Linked DNA regions of Larkinella insperata. The protein of the gene in region 2 interacts with the protein of the main gene of each other region in a pairwise test. Links are inferred from orthologs where the notes say so. Each region holds a gene or a part of one and is shown on either strand. Other genes may lie near its edges.

Region 1 (9,564 bases), 740 kb from region 2 along the record:
GTTTATCCGCTGAAGCGCGAAGAATAATCGTAAAAAAATGGGCATACGGCGGAGGCACCACCATCGCGGTCTGGTACCGAATTTCCAGTTTATCGAAAGTTGAATCAGCCATTCCAGGTAAAATGTTTAGCGGCTTTGCTTACCCGCTCCGCAAAAGTAGCACGGATTCCGTTACCCGCTCCGCATCCGGCTTTGAGGAGTAAAATATACCCTACGGGACCAGTCTGGAGCAACTAACGGGTACCGGCTCATTCCGACGTTGACCGGCGACTAAAGTTGTATTTATGTGTCTAAAAACTCAACCGGGTGCGTGTTGCCGCTGGCAGCGGGCGACTTCACGTATTCAAGAATATCCGCGGGCTGGCAGTCAAGCGCTTCACAAATCCTCTCGAGAGTGGAAAACCGGATGGCTTTGGCTTTGCCGGTTTTAAGAATTGACAGGTTCGACAACGTGATGTCCACCTGTTCAGCCAGTTCGGATAATGACATTTTCCGGCGCGCCATCATGACATCCAGGTTTACAATAATCGGCATGGGTTAAACGGTTAACGCGTTTTCTTCCTGAAATACGATACCCCGCTGGTAAATCACAGCAATGGCGTAAACAATCAACCCCGTAATTAGCCCATTGCCCAACTCCGTGATCAGGTCAAAACTGGGGCTGGAGAGGTGTCGGTGCACCAACCTACCAAACACCAGATAATGAATCAGTCTGATTAAATCGGAAGCCGCAAACAGAATGGACAACACAACCAGGCGCCTGAAAATAGACTTTTTGAACGGGTCAACTACGTTCGCTTCCCCAAAGATCCGCCGGAATTGCCACAGAATCGTCATAACAAGCAGCAGGTTCAGCATATTCATACCAAAAAAGTAATACCCTAAGTCCGAATTCGGCTTAAACTCCAGCCGGTACCGATTCGAAATGGCCGATAGCTGAGCCAGTCCATCTTCCGAATAATGCCTCTTCGGCTTTTCATCTGCTTCATCAGATACCATCACCTCTTGGGTAAACTGCGCCTTCATCTGCCCGGTATTGCCTTCATAAAAAGAGAGGGCACCAACGCAAAAAACGGCGATGGTAATCAATACCATTAAATAAAACAGGATGCTCGTCGCGATTCTGAGAAAGGAGAAAACGAATTGTGGCTTCATGGGATTTAGCAGTTAGTCTGAACCAAACCTAAGCAAATCCTCCTTACTAAACAACAATTTTTTATCGGTAATCAATAAACATTTGTTGTTCCTCAAAAATATTAAATAGCTATTTTTGTCAAATGAAATTCGATCTGTTCACATTTTCTCCGGAAAGCAGGTGGCAGCAATTCTTTTTTTGTCAATTTTCCCGGTTGGTGTCTCCTGAAAAACCGGAAGTGCCAGAACTTTCCTGGGCACAGCATACGGCCCTATTTTCTGGCGAACGGTGTTTTTTACAGCGTCAATACGGCTCTCCGGCCATCCGTTCTCATCCTCCACAAACAAAACAACTTGCTGGCCCAGCCGCCCGCCCGGTACACCATAGATGAAAAACCGGGTCTGAAGGTGCTCCCGTGCCAGCACCCCGGCAATGACCTCTTCCACCCGTTCCGGCTGAATCTTGACGCCCCCGCTGTTGATGATCGAATCAGCCCGACCGAGCAGCCGAAAGTGGCGCGGATCGATCAACTCCACCACATCATTGGTTTGAACCGTTTGAAAATCGGTGGCGGCTGCGTTGATGTTCAGGCAACCCCGGTTATCCACGCCAATCTCAACCCCGTTTAGCGCCCGAAAAACGTCGGTCTGGCCCGGACCGTTGATCCGGCGGACGGCAATGTGGGAGACGGTTTCGGTCATTCCGTACGTACTGAACACGGGCGCTTCGATGGCCTGCACCCGGCTGGCCAGCGCCTGATCCACGGCGGCCCCGCCCACCAGAATGGCTTTCATCCGGTTCAGGACCGGCAGTGAACGTTCGGCCTGATCGAGCAGGGTGTGCATCTGCAACGGGACAAAAGCCGCAAAATCCAACGCATCCAAACTGGCATCGAACCCCTGAAACGGATTGGATGCGGGTTCTACCACGGTTAAATCCAGCCCGAGTTCCAGCCCCCGCACGAGCATCATCACCCCGGCAATGTAATCGATGTTAAGGCAAGCCAGCGCCCGGTCACCCGCCCGAAGTCCAAACGTTTGTCCCGTCAGGTGGGCGCTGGCCCTCATCTGGCTACGGCTTAAAATGATGGGTTTGGGCGCACCGGTCGAACCGGAGGTGTGCAGGGTGAAAAAGGATTGTCCCGAAAGCCAGGCCCGGCAAAAGTGGACGGCTTTGGCTTCGTAGTCAGTCTGGGGTTCGGGTAAATAACCAGGGGCGATTCGCATGAGTTGTACAGGATGAATCGCAAAAATACGCTACTTTTGCCCCGATTTGTTGTAGTTACCCGAAGCGATTGAATCCGACGAGGTTGAAGCAGAAAACAGCTTTTTGATTCGCGGGGTTATTATGATTCAGACGGGGTTTTCGGCGCCAAACGGCCACTCCCCGGGCGAGTACAACAGGCGTAAAACCGACCACACAGGAGCATGAATGAAGAATTTGAAAATCCGATATCGGTTGACAAAGTAACCGACCGGCCCGGCCTGCTCGAATACGCGCACTCCGTCGGCAGTGCCATCATCAAGCCCGAAGACAAGGGTAAAATGAAAGGCCGCGCCGTGACGGCCATGCGGGAACAAACCGATCTGCAACTCTCACAGTTATACCGGCAAATGCAGTTGCTGGCCGAGCAAGCCACCGCCATCCGCAACCGGGTGGAAGTATCGGAACGGATTTATAACGCGCAGATGGGCTTTGAGCCGATTGTTGGCCACACCTATTATTTCTACGAGAAAAAAGACGGTACCGATGTGCTGTCAATGATTGCCCCCCACGAATGGGGTCGCGTTAATCCGTTCCGACGCTGCGTCGCCACCGTACGCATGATGGCCGACCACACCTGGGACGTTGCCTATCACGACAGTGACTATTCGGAAGAATAAACGGCGGGATTGAGACTTTATCTAGCCAACCGATTGATGCCGAGCTCACACGGCTTTAACCAATTCAACCATCCAACGACTTGAACCATTAAATTTCATACGCACATGCAGAGTAAGTATCCCTGGGAAACCATTAAAGAATACCGCGAGATTTTGTTTCAGTATTACGAGGGCGTTGCCAAAATCAGCATCAACCGGCCCGAAAAACACAATGCATTCACGCCTTTGACGGTCAAAGAGATGAGCGAAGCCATGGAACTGGCCCGGCAGGACGAGCGCGTGGGTGTGGTTATCCTGACCGGCGAAGGAGGCAAGGCGTTCTGCAGCGGGGGTGACCAGTCGGTGCGGGGACACGGTGGCTACGTGGGTGAAGATAGCGTACCGCGCCTGAACGTGCTCGACCTCCAGATGCAGATCCGGCGTATTCCGAAGCCCGTCGTGGCCATGGTGGCGGGTTGGGCCATCGGCGGAGGCCACGTCCTGCACGTCATCTGCGACCTGACCATTGCCGCCGAAAACGCCCGCTTCGGACAAACCGGCCCGAAAGTCGGAAGTTTTGACGGGGGTTTTGGTGCTTCGTACCTGGCCCGGATCGTTGGGCAGAAAAAAGCCCGTGAAATCTGGTACCTATGCGACCAGTACGACGCCCAGGAGGCCCTGGACATGGGACTGGTTAACAAAGTAGTGCCGCTGGAGCAACTGGAAGAAACCACGCTGGAATGGTGCCGCAAAATGCTGGAGAAGAGCCCGATTGCACTCCGGATGCTGAAAGCCGCCTTCAACGCCGAACTGGACGGCCAGGCGGGAATCCAGCAACTGGCGGGCGATGCTACCTTACTATATTATTTATCCGATGAAGCGAAAGAGGGTAAAAATGCGTTTCTTGAAAAACGTAAACCCGATTTCGGTCAGTTCCCTAAATTTCCTTAAACCGTAACTATGATTGATCTGCACATTGAATCGCAGTCGAGCGTTCCCAAATACCGTCAGATCGTTAACGCGGTGATCAACGGCATTGAAATTGGTACTTTGAAAAGAGACCAGCAATTACCGTCGATTAACGAGCTGAGTGAAGAATATTACCTGGCCCGCGATACGGTCGAGAAAGCCTATAATTACCTCAAAAAGGAAGGCATTATTCAGGCCGTGCAGGGCAAAGGATTTTTTATTCGGCGCGACGGCCCCGGGCAATTGCGCGTGTTGCTGCTGATCAACAAATTCAGCGCTTACAAAAAAATTATCTATTACGCGATGGTGAACGCGCTGGGTCCCAATGCCGTAGTCGATCTGCGCATTCACCACCACAGCGCCCAACGGTTTAAAAAGTTATTGGAAGAAAACCTGGGGCAATACCATTATTACGTGGTGATGCCCCACTTCTACGAGGAAACGGAGCAGGTGAACGTCGTGAAGCTGCTTGAACAGATTCCGGCCAACGAACTGATTATTCTCGACCGCGAAGTTCCGGAGCTAAAAGGCGAATACTCCGTGGTTTACCAGCAATTTGACCGCGACATTTATGAAGCGCTGGAATCGGGACTAGATGTCCTGGAAAAGTACCAGAAAATAACGCTGGTTTTCCCGAAGGAAGTGTATTACCCACGGGATATTGTGCGCGGGTTCCGCAATTTCTGTGTTCACTACCAGAAAGAATTTGAACTGCTCGACACGCTGATGGGCCGCGAACTTCAGCCCGGCACAGCGTATATTGTGCTGGAAGACGGCGATCTGGTTGAACTGGTCCGGCAGGCTAAACAGCGCGGCTGGCAACTGGGCCAGGACATTGGCGTGCTGGCCTTTAACGAAACGCCCCTGAAAGAAGTTCTGGCCGATGGCATTGCCGTGATTTCAACGGATCACGAAAAAATGGGTGAAACTGCCGCCCGGTTGATTCAGGAGAAACGGCACGAAAAGGTTAAAAACCCGTTTCAGTTGATCCGGCGGGCATCGCTGTAAGCCATCGTTGGCGGTACGGTTTCTTTCAACCGCGCCACCCGAATGCCCGAAAACTGCGGGTTTCTTTTGATGTACTCGGCCAGCGGCTGCTCCGAAATGGCCACTTCGCCGTATTGTGACGAAGCGTGCAACAGGTGCGCCCGGCGCGTACCGTCCTCGTCCGTTTGCCAGACCACCATGCCGACGTGTTTCATGTCCAGGCCGGGCCGGGCCGCCATCATCATAACAATATCGCCTTCTTGGAGGCAATTTTCAATGGTCCGAATCTGCCCTCTGGGAATAAACCAGTACCGCTGCTGGCTTATCGCCAGTTCGACCTGCGCGATTTGCTTCCGGATTGCCGGTTTTGCAAGCTGCGGGTATTTGTAGGTATATTGGGTCATGTAGGAGATCGGTTTCTTCACCCGGATTCCGCCAATCTGACCGGTTACATCTTCAACAATGCCTTTCTGCTCATTATCCAACAGCCATTCCGAGAAATAATGCAGGCGGCTGGCAAACCCATCGATCTGGCCGTTGCGGTACCGGATGCGCGTCAGATTCTCCCGGAAAAGCCGGTCAAACTGGGCGGTATCTTTTTCATTCGTTAGCTGATGCCGCGACAGGGCCAGCGCCAGGGTGGTTTCCAGAAACGTGGTGCAGTCGAACGCCCGAAAATCGACTACGAGCTGTTCGGTCTCGTTCTCGTCAAGCGTGTTGCCCGCATAGGGCCGACCCTGGAATGACTTGCTGATGGCCACGGCGGTTTCGGCCGGGGTTGGTGCGGGCGCTACCTTTACCTGACGGAGCGAAAAATCGGTAATCGAACGCTGGGCAAATGTATGGGTAAATGGTATGACAGCAACCAGACAGGTAAACAGTTTCTTCATTCAGCTACGGTGGTTAAGAAGGCCGTAAGATTAACCGTGAAAATACGAAAAAACGTCAAAGCCTGCAATTTTCTCCTATGTTACGACCCAGAAAGCCAGTTCAAGTCACATCCGAACGGAAGCTTTTCCTTGCTGCCCGCTGCCGGACCGGTACCAAATCAAATAAGCTGGCTCGTTGCCCTCCGGTTTTCCGTCGACACCCCGTTTGCTGCTGAAATTCACCGGCTCTTATTTGATCTCCAGCACAAGCACGCTCAGTGGTGGCAACTCCACCGGCACTCCGGCATTGGCAGCTGCTTTCAACTTGGTCTTGGTCCGGAAAATATCCGTGAAGGAATAGTTTTTTGTGCCGTCCAACTTCATGGTTTTCCAGGCTTCGATGGGAATGCGGACCGTCGTTTTTGCCGGTTTCTCTTTGTCAAAATTACAGACGATCAAGAGCTTTTGCTTGTCCGAATGCCGCAGGTAGCTATATAACCGCTGCGGATTGTAGCCCGCACTCTGGCCGTTGTTATTAACGTATTGAAGGTCGTAAAAAGCCCCGGTCCGGATGGCGTGACTGCCGTTAACCAACTGGTTGAGCTGCTGGTAGAATTTGCGCAGCTCCTTCTGGTTGTCGGTCAGTTTGCCGCCGTTGAACAGGCCGGGTTTGCCTTCGCTGCCGTTGGTCCAGGCCTGGTATTCCGGAATGCCCCAATAATCGAAAATGGTTGTGCGGCCGTCTTCGCCCTGAAAACCCTCGGCCTGCGTCGGGTTCACGCCCAACTCCTGCCCGAAATAAATCATCATCGGGCCGGTATGCAGCGTGGCCGACAGGGTCATGGCCGGAACCGCCGTCCACGGATCGTGGGCGAAAAAGCGGGACGCAATGCGCTGTTCATCGTGGTTTTCCAGAAACCGCAGCATGTGGTTTGCGTAGTCGCCCGATTCCTGCTGCCACACACGGGTGATGTTCTCCGTTGTGCCCTTGCCCTCCATGAGTTCCCGAACCGCATCGTACAGCCCGACTTTGTCGTAGAGGTAATCGAACTTGCCGGTAAAAATATAGTTGCGGTATTGCTGCGGATTGTAAATTTCGGCGATAAAAATGATGCCCGGCCTGGCGGCTTTTACCTGCGGAATGGCCCAGCCCCAGAATTCGACCGGCACCATCTCGGCCATGTCGCACCGAAAACCATCGACACCCTTTCCGGCCCAGAACAACAGAATGTCCCGCATTTTGGTCCAGGTCGACGGCACGGGCTCGAAGTGGGCCTGGCGGTTGTTGAGGTAATCGACGCCGTAGTTGAGCTTGGTGGTTTCAAACCAGTCGTTGATGCCCGGTTGGGCACTAAATACGTCGTTACCGGTCGCTTTGGCCGGGTTCTCCCCGTAGGGCGCATCCGGCGTTTCGGGCGTAACGACACCCGCCGGAACCTGAAACGGTTGACCGGGCAGGTAGTAAAAATTATTCTGCGGATCGAACGCTTTGCCCGCATCGTCTCCCTCGCCCAGATCCTGAACCCCCGCGGGTTTGGCATCCGAATAGTACTGCCGGGCCACGTGGTTGGGCACGAAATCAATAATAACCTTCAGATCGTTGGCGTGCGAACGCTTCAGCAAATCTTCAAACTCCTGCATCCGGTTCTTAACGTCAACGGCCAGATCGGGATTGACATCGTAGTAATCCTTGATGGCGTACGGCGAACCGGCCCGCCCTTTCACCACCGCCGGATGGTCTTTCCGAATCCCGAAAGCCGAGTAGTCGGTCATCAGCGCGTGTTCAACAATGCCGGTGTACCACACGTGCGAGACGCCAAACTTTTTCAGTTCCTGCAGGGCTTTGGCCGTGATGTCGTTGAACTTCCCAACACCGTTTTCATCCCGACTGCCCCAGGGCTTGTTGGTCGTGTTCTGGTTGCCGAAAAGACGCGTGAAAATTTGGTAGATAACGAGTTTGTCTGATTTCTCTTCTTGCGGTTCGGAGGTATCCATGCGAAACAGAATGGGTTCATGAGCCAGGCCCGCAACGGTTTGCAGCAGGCCCGTGGCAACCAGCGCGGAGGTAAACGTCCGTCGGTTGATGGTTAACGATTGGTCGACCGGTTTACGGGTCTTCATGGTCAAGATACAAATTTGTGCCTAGCTCCCAGACCCGTCTGGTCGGATTCGGTTGCAAATTCGAAAACTACTGGCAAAATGAAAAGAATTCCTTTATTTTGACATATTGTTGGCCTAATTGCCAACACCTGCTAACCGTATGAATCGTTTTTTTATCGCCCTTTTTTTCCTTACTCTGCTAGCCATTGCTGGCTCCCGCGCCCAAACCGCATCCATTCAGCGCATCGATCCGACCAATTGGTGGGTGGGCATGAAAAACCAAAATCTACAACTGATGGTCTACGGCCCCCAAGCCGGGGCCATGACGTACACCATCAACTATCCGGGCGTCAAACTGATTAAAACGCACAAAGCCGAAAACCCCGATTTTGCCTTTCTGGACGTGGTAATCTCCCCGACTGCCAAGCCCGGCACGTTTCGGGTAACCGGAAAAAACGGCTCTCAAACCGTATCCCGCCCGTATGAACTGAAACCCCGGACTACCGGCCCCAAAGGTCAGGGCGTTTCGGCCGCGGATTTCATCTACCTGATCATGCCCGACCGCTTTGCCAACGGCGACCCCTCTAACGATGCCTTTCCCGACATGCTCGACCCGAAAGCCGACCGGTCGGTCCCCCACCTGCGGCACGGTGGCGACTTGCAGGGCATTGCCAACCACCTCGACTATTTGCAGGATCTGGGCGTCACGGCGGTCTGGATGACGCCAGTGCTGGTCAACGACGAATCGCTGAAGCAGGAAGCTCCCGACCGGATGCAGGCTGGCTACCACGGTTACCATTTTACGGATCATTACCAGATCGACAAGCGGTTTGGCGGCAGCGAGGGCTACCGGAAGTTCGCCCAGACGCTCCACCAGCGCGGCCTGAAACTCGTGCAGGATGCCGTCTACAACCACGTCAGCGACGACCACTGGCTCTATAAGCATCAACCGTTCAAAGACTGGTTCAATCAGTGGCCCGGCTACACCGGCAGCTCACACAAGGAACAGGCGCTGTATGACCCCTACGCATCAGCTGCGGACCGTAAACTGCTCCTTGATGGCTGGTTTACCCCGTTTCTGCCCGATTTGAACCTGCGCAATCCGTTTCTGGCCACGTACCTGATTCAGCACGCCATCTGGTGTACGGAGCTGTTTTCGCTGGATGCCTGGCGGGTTGACACCTACAAATACAACGATCTGAACTTCCTGAACCGCTGCAACCAGGCTTTAATGACGGAATTTCCCCGAATCCACATTTTTGGTGAATCCTGGGTGGGCAGCCCGGTTGCGCAGGCGTTTTTTGTCAAAAATAAAATTGACCAGCCGTTCAAATCCAATCAGCCGGGCGGCCTGGATTTTGTGCTGTACGACGCAACCCATGCCGCCCTGCGCGAAGAGTTTGGCTGGGATACGGGCGTCAACCGGTTTTATCAGGCCCTGACAACGGACGGTTTGTACGCCGATCCACAGAAACTGGTTACCTTCCTGGAAAATCACGATACCGACCGGTTTTTGTCGGTGATTGGGGAGGATCTGGAAAAATATAAAATGGGCGTGACCTGGCTGCTCACCACCCGCGGAATTCCGTCCTGGTATTACGGCACGGAGGTGCTGATGAAAAACACCAAGAATCCGTCGGAT
Region 2 (9,433 bases):
TTCGGCGTGGTCGCAGTTGTTCCAGATGAAATACGTTTTTTCCTGACCGTCTTTAATGCCCTTGATCTGGCAGCCAATTGACGTCTGGCCGGTGTAGTTTTCGCCGAGCGTGTCGGGCGGGGGCAATACGGCTTTCAGAAACTCCAGCGGAACAATTTCGGTTCCTTGAAATTTGATGGGTTTGATGCTGGTCATACCCACATTCTCCAGCACCTGCAAGTGGGTGATGTACTGCTGTCCAAACGTCATCCAGAAGCGCGCCCGCTTCAGGGTTGGGAAGTGTTTGACCAGCGATTCGAGCTCTTCGTGAAAGAGCACGTACGATTCCCGGGGGCCAATTTCGGGGTATTCAATTGGTTTGTGAATCGACATGGGTTCGATCTCGATCCATTCGCCGTTTTCCCAATACCGTCCGGGCTGGGTAATCTCCCGGATGTTGATTTCGGGGTTGAAGTTGGTAGCAAAGGCCTTGCCGTGGTTTCCAGCGTTGCAGTCGACGATGTCCAGGTAATGCATCTCGTCAAAATGATGCTTAGCCGCGTAGGCCGTAAAGACCTGCGTAGCGCCGGGATCGAAACCACAACCGAGCAGCGCCATCAGACCGGCCTGCTTAAACCGTTCCTGGTACGCCCATTGCCAGCTATACTCAAATTTGGCCACATCTTTGGGCTCGTAGTTGGCCGTGTCGAGGTAATGAACTTTGGTTTCCAGACAAGCCTCCATGATGGTCAAATCCTGGTACGGCAGGGCAACGTTGATCACCAGCTCGGGTTTGAATTGCTTGATCAGGATCACCAGTTCGGCCACAATATCGGCATCGACCTGCGCCGTTTTGATTGCCACCCCGTGCATTTCCCGGATTTCGGCGGCAATTTTTTCGCATTTGGACACCGTCCGACTGGCCAGCATAATCTCCGTAAAGACGTCCGCATTCATCGCGCATTTGTGCGCTACGACACTGCCGACTCCACCGGCACCAATAATGAGCACTTTAGCCATTGCGTAATTTTCGCGATTTAAGGTTGCCATTCATCAATCTGATAACACAACTGAATAATGGCAAGATGGGTTAAACAAATTCGCGCAAAGATAGACAGACCCATCGCCTAGTCGCTAGAAAACAAAAAAAAGATTCTGAGCGGGTCATTCAAAAAGATTCCTTTCAACAACTAGGACTTCTGTATGTTAAATACTATATTTGACTAATAGGCAAGCCGTTATCACTCAATTCAACCCTCCCCGCGACGTTATGAAACTTACTAGCAAAACCGGTTCATTCGAACTCCTCATCAAAGGGTACGGCATCAAAGCCACCAACTGGCGTGAACGCAACAGCCTGCTCTGCGAGCTATCGACCGAACGGCATCAGGAATGCTGCAAACGATCGGCCCCCCTGCAAACGTATGAAATCCGGCGGCTGATTAACAACCTGAAACAGCTCTGGGATCGTGCCAGCAACCACGTTACGGTTTCTTTTGCCGAACCGGGGCTGAATATGGAAGGATCTTCCCTGCCCAACGGGAATTATCATCTCCAGATTCAACTCGATCATTCGCTGACGCCGACCTGGCATACGTACCCTGACTTTCCGTTGCAGATGGATGTAACCTTAACCCGGCTCCAGCTGCGTGAAACCATCAAGGACCTGGCCAGACAGCTCTCTCTTTTTCCCGAACGATAATTTTTTACGACACATCACGGATTGGTCGTTTTGGCATTTCCAGAGTTACCGGAGTGCTGAAACGACCATTTCTATTTACAAGACAGCAAAACAGCACAATTAGCAAGGTTTCATATGTTACCGTTTTCTACATTTTTTTAACTTATTGTAAACAGTTTCTTCCTTACTAACATCTTTTTCGGGAATATATCCCTAAATTTGTCCTGCTTTACACACAAACTACCCTAAATAAACCGTCAACGCGCTTTGCCGCCGAAACACGGTTTACGAACAGACGAATGACAGAAGTACGGAAAAGGAATCGTACGCAGACGATGGCACGCTTACTTCAGGCCGTCGGTGAGGTAATTTCAGAACGAGGTGTCAACCGGGTTGGGATCAATGCAGTGGCCGAAAAGGCTGGCGTCAACAAAGTACTTATCTACCGGTATTTTGGCGGCTGGGACGGTCTTCTCCAGCAGTTTCTGACGGAAGGCAATTTTCTGACAGAATACAATAAACAGTTCCTGGAAACGAATACAGCGTCTGCGCCGAACGCTTGTCAAACCCGCATTGACTACCTGACAGGTCTGCTCCGCCAATTGAAGAGCCACCCCCCTGCCCAGGAGATGCTGAAATGGGAAATCAGTAACCCCAGTTCATCGGTAAGCCAGCAACTGGTTATCAACCGGAATGAATCGTACCAACAAGTCCTCGACAAATTCTTTAAGACTGAAAATGAGGACCTTAATACCGTTACGGCCGTTCTGACCTCGGGAATTGCCATGTTGCTGTTGATTGCGCCCAGCCAGAAGCAATTCATGGATCTCAACTTACAATCCGAAGAAGGCTGGCAGCGAATCGAGCACGCCATTGGCCGGATTTATAATTCGTTGCAGTAACATTGCGTTTGTCCTTGCAGAAGGAGACAGCCTCTCTATGGTTCAGGCCGTTCTCCTTCTACAAAGACGAATTCACCGTTATTTATTCATCAGGTCCTCGATTTCTTCAATTTCCACCGGAATGGAAGCCATTAAATCGATGTTCCCGTCGTCCGTAATCAGGATGTTGTTTTCGAGCCGGATGCCCAGGCCCTCCTGGCGTATATAGATGCCCGGTTCGCAGGTAAAAACCATGCCTGACTCAAACCGCCGGTATTTGTTGCCGACATCGTGAACGTCCAGACCCAGGAAGTGCGAGGTCCCGTGCATGAAATACTTCCGGTACAGGGGAGCATCCGGGTCTTGCTTGGCCACTTCGTGGCGATCGAGCAGGCCCAGACCAATCAGCTCCGATTCCATAACCTTGCCTACTTCCTTGTGGTATTCATCCCAGAGGTTACCCGGCACCAGCATCTTTGTGGCTTCCTTCATCACGTTTAGCACAGCCTGGTAGACGGCTTTCTGCCGGTCCGTAAACCGGCCGCTCACGGGTATGCTGCGCGTCAGGTCGGCGTTGTAATTGCCGTATTCGGCGGCCACATCCAGCAGAATCACCTGCCCGTCCTGGCATTGCTGGTTATTCTGGAGGTAGTGCAGTACGCAGGCGTTGGGACCTGTGGCAATAATGGGTTCGTAAGCAAACCCGCGCGAACGCTGCCGGACAAACTCGTGTAGCAACTCGGCCTCGATCTCGTACTCCCAAACCCCGGGTTTAACAAAGCCGAGTAGCCGCCGAAAACCGTCTTCCGTGATCCGAACGGCTTCCTTGAGCAGCGTCACTTCTTCGGGTTGTTTGATGGCGCGCAGGTTGTGCATCAGCGGAGCCAGCCGCTCATAGTGGTGGAGCGGATACTTTTCCCTGAACTGCCGGATGTTGCGGGCATCACGCGTTTCCACCTCCGACGAATTGCGGGTGTGTTCGTTGGTATTCAGGTAGATGTGCTCGGCTTCAAACACCATCTGAATAAAAACCCGCTCGAACTCGTGGGTCCAGAATACCGTTTTCCGGGAAATGCCCGAGGTTTGTTCGGCTTCCTCTTTGGTGAGTTTGTGGCCTTCCCAGATTTCAATTAGTTCGTTGGTTTCGCGCAGAAACAAAACTTCCCGAAACCGCTCGTCCGGGTGATCGGGAAACAGCACCAGAATGGTTTCTTCCTGATCCACACCAGAGAGGTAGAAGAGGTCGTTGCTCTGCCGGAAGCCCATCGAGCCGTCGGCATTCGTCGGCATAATGTCGTTGGCGTGCAGAACCACCAGCGATTTAGGCTTTAATAATTCCGCCAGTCGCCGGCGGTTTCGGATGAACAATTCGTTGCTAATGGACGTATATTTCATAGGGTTACTATTTCAAAAGCCATGCGGTAATCTGATCATCATTTTGTACTTTAATGCCTAAAATTGACGCTTTCGTTTCAATGAAAAAAATTGTTTTGCTTCTTTTTGGGATAATAGTCGGCTGGACCGGTACCACGAACGCCCAATCCAAGTACTGGATTACGCTGACGGACAAGCCGTCTACCAGCCCGCCATCCCTTTCCATCCGCACCATTGCCAATCGACAGTCGCTGGGCCTGCCCGTCGACGAAACCGACCTGCCGCTCAACCCGGCTTACCTGCAAGCCTTGTCGGATGGGGGCATTCGCCCGCTGCACCAGTCGCGCTGGCTTAACGCCGTCTCGGCGGAACTGAGTCCCGCGCAAATTCAGCAGGTTAAAGCCTTACCGTTCGTGAAAGAATTGGTCCCGCTTGATCGAAATATTGTCATTAATAGCATCGACCACGACGTTACCAAAACCCAGATGGCGCCGGTGATGTCGCAAATTCAAGCCGATGTATTCGGGCGGGCGGGCATCTCGGCCAAAAATGTAACCATCGGCGTTATTGATGCCGGTTATTTCGGGGCCGACTCCGCCAGCGCGTTGAAGCATATTTTTCAGCGCAACGGGATTAAAGCCATCCGGGATCACGTCAATCCGGGCCGCGCCCGCGACGCTTTTTTCGGTTCACTCGAAACCCTGTCCGATTTCCACGGTACGGAAGTGATGGCGGCCATTGCGGGGCACGATCCAAACGAAAATATTCAGTACGGTCTGGCAACAGAAGCAACCTTCTACCTGGCCCGCACCGACCACGGCGCCCGCGAATTCCGGGGTGAAGAAGACAACTGGATTGCCGCCATGGAGTGGATGGACAGCCTGGGGGTGCGCATTATCAACACCTCGCTCGGTTACGCCAAAGGGTTTACCAATCCGAAAGAAAACTACCAGCCCAGCCAGATGGACGGCCATACGAGCCTCATCAGCAAAGCCGCGCAACTGGCCGCGGATAAAAAAGGAATTCTGGTCATTGTGTCGGCCGGTAACGAGGGCGACGACCGCTCGTGGCGCATCATCTCCACCCCCGCCGACGCGCAAGGCGTTCTGGCCGTTGGCGCCACCAACCACAAAGTTTGGAACCGCATCGGCTACAGCAGCATCGGTCCCGAATTTCTGCCCTACATGAAGCCCAATGTTTCCTGCTTCTCGTTGTACGGCACCTCCCTCTCCGCGCCCGTCATCACCGGTTTTGCGGCCTGTCTGATGCAGGCCAATCCCAAATTGACAAACAAGGAGTTGATCAGCATTATCGAAAAATCGTCGCACCTGTACCCCTACGGTAATAATTACATCGGCTACGGTGTTCCGCAGGCTTCCCGGGCGCTGGCGCTGGCAAAAGGTCAGTCGACGGCCGCCACGGCCCGTTCCATCAAGGCTTCCGGCAAAACGTACTCGTTGCCGCTGGCGGAGTATGCTGATGCCTCGGTATCAGTTTTTCACAAGAAAGACGACTTTAGGGTTATTCAGCAGGAGGCCATGCGCGTCCAGAACGGCGCACTCGTTCTGCGCCGAAACCACGACGAGAAGCGCACGACGGTGGATTTGAAAAAGGAAGTAATCGAGATTATCTGGCAGTAAGGATTTTCCCGGAAAGCACGAAGCCCGTTTCTCTTTACCAGAGAAACGGGCTTCGTGCTTTTTATCCCTTACAGATAGTTGCCCGGAACGAGGTAGTTTTTCACGTAATCGGCGATGCCTTCTTCCAGCGATTGAAACGGCTGCGTGTAGCCGATGGACCGCAGTTTGCTCATGGAAGCCTGCGTATAGTACTGGTATTTATCGCGAATGTCTTCGGGTGTGTCGACGAATTCGATCTGGGGCGTTACCCCCATCGCCTGAAACGTGTTATTGGCTAAATCGAGGAACGTGCGGGCTTTGCCGCTGCCGAGGTTGTAGATGCCGGAGTTCCGGCGGTGGTGCATCAAAAACAGGCAAACGTCCACGACATCCTTCACGTAAATAAAATCACGCATCTGTTCGCCATCCGCAAAATTAGGGTTGTGTGACCGGAACAGCTTCATGGACCCCTTCACCCTGACCTGACAAAACGCGTGGTAGATCACCGACGCCATCCGGTCTTTGTGGTACTCATTCGGACCGTAAACGTTGAAGAACTTTAGCCCGGCCCAGAAAAACGGGTGTCGTTCCTGCTCCAGTACCCATTTATCGAAATCGTTTTTCGAATCGCCGTACGGATTGAGCGGTTTCAACTGCGGGATCAGCGATTCGTTGTCATCATACCCCAACTCACCCAAACCGTAGGTAGCCGCTGAAGAAGCGTACACCAGGGGAATCTGATAGTCGATGCACTTCTGCCAGATTTTTTTCGAATACTCAACATTCAGGTGTTCAAAAATGCTCCGGTCGAACTCGGTTGTGTCGGTCCGGGCACCGATGTGGAACAGAAATTCAATTTCGTGGTAATTGTCATCGAGCCAGCTAAAAAACTCTTCGCGGTCGACCCGTTCCAGGATCCGTTTTCCTTCCAGGTTGGCAAGCTTATCTTCCCGTGAAAAATCATCAACGGCAATGATGGCGTTGAAGTTTTCCTGATTCAATCTTGAGATCAGACAGCTCCCAATGAAGCCGGTTGCGCCCGTAACAATTATCATATTTAGTAGAAATTGAGCAACGATTCTTTTAGGTTAGATTAATTTTGTGTGATCTTTCGTATAAAGTGGTTGTAAAGTTAGAATAATTCACTACACCAACCTATCCACCATTTAATGAAAAAATTGGATTATTTCACTATTAAACCCCTATGTCGTTCACTAAATCACAGCGTTAAAGGATTTGTCCGTTTCGTCGGGTATCGCTGAATTTGGATTTTTATTAACGCTCCGAAGGCCGTAATTTTGTTGTCAGATAAGGGCGGGTCTGTGGCCTGCTGAAAATGACGCATCGCTCCGGCGGTGGTATGTAATGGTATACGTTAGCAGAAAAGAACACTTCAACGCGGCACACCGGCTTTTTAACCCGGCCTGGTCGGACGAAAAGAATAGAGAGGTATTTGGCGCCTGTGCCAATGTAAACGGCCACGGCCACAATTTCGAATTGATTGTCACCGTTAAAGGGCAACCTCATCCGGACACGGGTTTTGTGATCGACCTCAAAGTGCTGGGCGATCTGGTAAAAGAAGAAATCATTGATAAAGTCGACCATAAAAATTTGAACATAGATGTCGACTTCATGCAGGGCAAAATGGCCAGTTGCGAGGTGTTTATCGTTCAAATCTGGAAAATCCTGGAACGCGCCCTCGCCAAGATTTCCGACGCCCGGCTGCACCAGATCCGGCTCTACGAAACCCCCAAAAACTACGTAGACTACTACGGGGAATAAACGATGATGTATTACCTGATTGCCGGTGAACGCTCGGGCGACCTGCACGGCGGAAACCTGATCAAAGCCATCCGGCGGCACGACCCCGACGCCCGCTTTCGGGCCTGGGGAGGAGAGCAGATGGAGGAAGCCGGGGCCACGCTCGTGCGGCATTACCGCGAAATGGCGTTCATGGGCTTTCTGGAGGTCATTCAGAACCTGGGCACCATCCGGCGAAACCTGCGCGACTGTCAAAAGGATCTGCTTGAAACCCGGCCCGATGTGCTGATCCTGATCGACTACGCGGGTTTTAACCTGCGCATGGCCCGGTTTGCGAAAAAACACGGCATTCGGGTGTTCTACTACATCTCCCCCAAAGTCTGGGCCTGGAACCAGAAGAGAGCCCTGAAAATAAAAGCCGTGGTGGATCGCATGTTTGTGATTTTTCCGTTCGAGGTCGGGTTTTATGACACGTTTGATTACCGGGTCGATTACGTAGGCAATCCGTTGATGGACGCCATTGCTGCGTTCCGGCCCGACCCGGCTTTTCGTCAACAATACCGGCTGGGCGACAAACCCGTCATTGCACTCCTGCCGGGCAGCCGTCGGCAGGAAGTAATTCAAATGTTGCCGGCCATGCTCGAAACCGTCCGCCATTTTCCGGGCTATCAGTTTGTTGTTTCCGGCGTCAGCAACCTGCCGGAATCGCTCTATAAAACGGCCATGACCACCTGCCCCGATCTACCCGTGGTGGTCGACGACGCCTACAATCTGCTGGCCGTTGCCGATGCCGCCCTGGTCACCTCCGGAACGGCTACGCTGGAAACCGCCCTGCTGAATACGCCGGAAGTGGTTTGCTACAAAACGTCATGGATATCGTTTGAAGTCGCCCGGCGCCTGATTGCCGTTTCTTACATTTCGCTGGTCAATCTGATTCTGGACCGGGAAGCCGTTAAGGAATTGACGCAGCACCTGCTGACGCCGGAAAACCTCGTTCGGGAACTGGGCAAAATTCTGCCCGGAGGCTCCGACCACGCGCGTCAGCAGGCCGATTACGCCGAACTACGGGAAAAAGTGGGCGGGCCGGGCGCATCCGACCGGGCGGGCGAGCTGATGGTGCAGTACTTACGCGCCTGAGGTCTTTGCGCCACAGGCACTTTGTCCGTCAGGAAATGATGCCCGTTTGTTCGTATCGTTTCAGCCACGTTTTTTTCTTGCCCTGGATCTGGCTAAAAAACTCGTAGATGGGACGCATGTCGGTTTCAAAATTGCCGGTAACGTACAAGGGTTCGCTCAAAAAAATCGTCTTGCGTGGGTAATCAAACCCCGTCAGAACCAGAGGCACTTTGGCTTTGAGGGCAATATAGTAGAAACCGGTTTTGAGTCGCTCCACGTCTGAGCGCGTGCCTTCGGGCAGGATGCAGACGTGCAGGTAATCGTTCTGATTAAGCACATCGGCCATTGCATCGACGAGGTTGTTGGATCGGCTGCGGTCGACCGGCTTGCCCCCCAGAAGCCGGAAAAGCCAACCGGCGTACCAGGTAAAGAGTTCTTTCTTCGCTAAATACTGAATCCGGACGCCGGTCGTGGCCCTTCCCCCCAACCCCACCGGAAAATCCCAGTTGGTAGTGTGCGGAGCCAGTACCCAAAGGGCCTTCGGAACCGTCGGAACGGGTCCAACGAGTTTCCAGCCAGCCAGTTTATAAAGCCACCGGGCGATTGCATTGAACATACGCTTCAGAAACAGGTTAGACGAACGACTTCGGGGTTAGGAAAATATAAATGGTTTCGGACTGAAACAGAGCACAAAGATGAGCAGCGCGAGCCAGCCGAGAATAACCCGTCCGGTACCCAGCGGCTGATCATCTTCGGTTTCGGGATGATAAACCCCCAAAAACCGCCCCAATATCAGAACAAATAATAAGAATCCGGGATAGCCTTCCACCGTCGGGAAAAAGAACGATACCAGAAACTGCCCGGCACCGACGCTCAGCGCCAGCGTCAGCGTGGTCATCCGGTTTTCGCTGATGCTCCGGAAACTGGTAAATAACCCCAGCACATACAAACCGAGATAGCCCAGTTCATTAATGAAATCACGGTCTTTGGGAACCATGAAATCCGTTGGCTTAATGAACCCC

Evidence for each region.
Region 1: the proteins of rfaD (region 2) and menB interact in binary tests that used the Escherichia coli proteins (3 or more experiments, as listed by UniProt). The link is inferred for Larkinella insperata from one-to-one orthologs.

Annotation. Positions count from the first base shown.
Region 1 is NZ_CP110973.1:5,365,589-5,375,152, forward strand. Bases 2,154-5,035 are described here. They hold menB (1,4-dihydroxy-2-naphthoyl-CoA synthase), read left to right. Parts: upstream 2,154-3,123; coding sequence 3,124-3,948; downstream 3,949-5,035. Other genes in these bases: OQ371_RS21625 (AMP-binding protein), read right to left, coding at 2,154-2,361; OQ371_RS21630 (DUF2452 domain-containing protein), read left to right, coding at 2,563-3,018; OQ371_RS21640 (GntR family transcriptional regulator), read left to right, coding at 3,958-4,974; OQ371_RS21645 (N-acetylmuramoyl-L-alanine amidase-like domain-containing protein), read right to left, coding at 4,947-5,035. Outside these bases: OQ371_RS21610 (hypothetical protein), read right to left, coding at 1-112; OQ371_RS21615 (helix-turn-helix domain-containing protein), read right to left, coding at 283-534; OQ371_RS21620 (DUF2975 domain-containing protein), read right to left, coding at 538-1,155; more of OQ371_RS21625, read right to left, coding at 1,294-2,153; more of OQ371_RS21645, read right to left, coding at 5,036-5,843; OQ371_RS21650 (alpha-amylase family glycosyl hydrolase), read right to left, coding at 6,072-7,817; OQ371_RS21655 (glycoside hydrolase family 13 protein), read left to right, coding at 8,083-9,564. UniProt on the Escherichia coli protein: Converts o-succinylbenzoyl-CoA (OSB-CoA) to 1,4-dihydroxy-2-naphthoyl-CoA (DHNA-CoA).
Region 2 is NZ_CP110973.1:6,100,486-6,109,918, forward strand. The notes cover bases 4,607-7,357. They hold rfaD (ADP-glyceromanno-heptose 6-epimerase), read right to left. Parts: upstream 6,590-7,357; coding sequence 5,624-6,589; downstream 4,607-5,623. Other genes in these bases: OQ371_RS24610 (S8 family serine peptidase), read left to right, coding at 4,607-5,555; OQ371_RS24620 (6-pyruvoyl trahydropterin synthase family protein), read left to right, coding at 6,900-7,316; lpxB (lipid-A-disaccharide synthase), read left to right, coding at 7,320-7,357. In the rest of the region: OQ371_RS24590 (saccharopine dehydrogenase family protein), read right to left, coding at 1-1,029; OQ371_RS24595 (WapI family immunity protein), read left to right, coding at 1,250-1,681; OQ371_RS24600 (TetR/AcrR family transcriptional regulator), read left to right, coding at 1,996-2,562; OQ371_RS24605 (aminopeptidase P family protein), read right to left, coding at 2,641-3,936; more of OQ371_RS24610, read left to right, coding at 4,017-4,606; more of lpxB, read left to right, coding at 7,358-8,432; OQ371_RS24630 (1-acyl-sn-glycerol-3-phosphate acyltransferase), read right to left, coding at 8,461-9,027; OQ371_RS24635 (site-2 protease family protein), read right to left, coding at 9,064-9,433. UniProt on the Escherichia coli protein: Catalyzes the interconversion between ADP-D-glycero-beta-D-manno-heptose and ADP-L-glycero-beta-D-manno-heptose via an epimerization at carbon 6 of the heptose.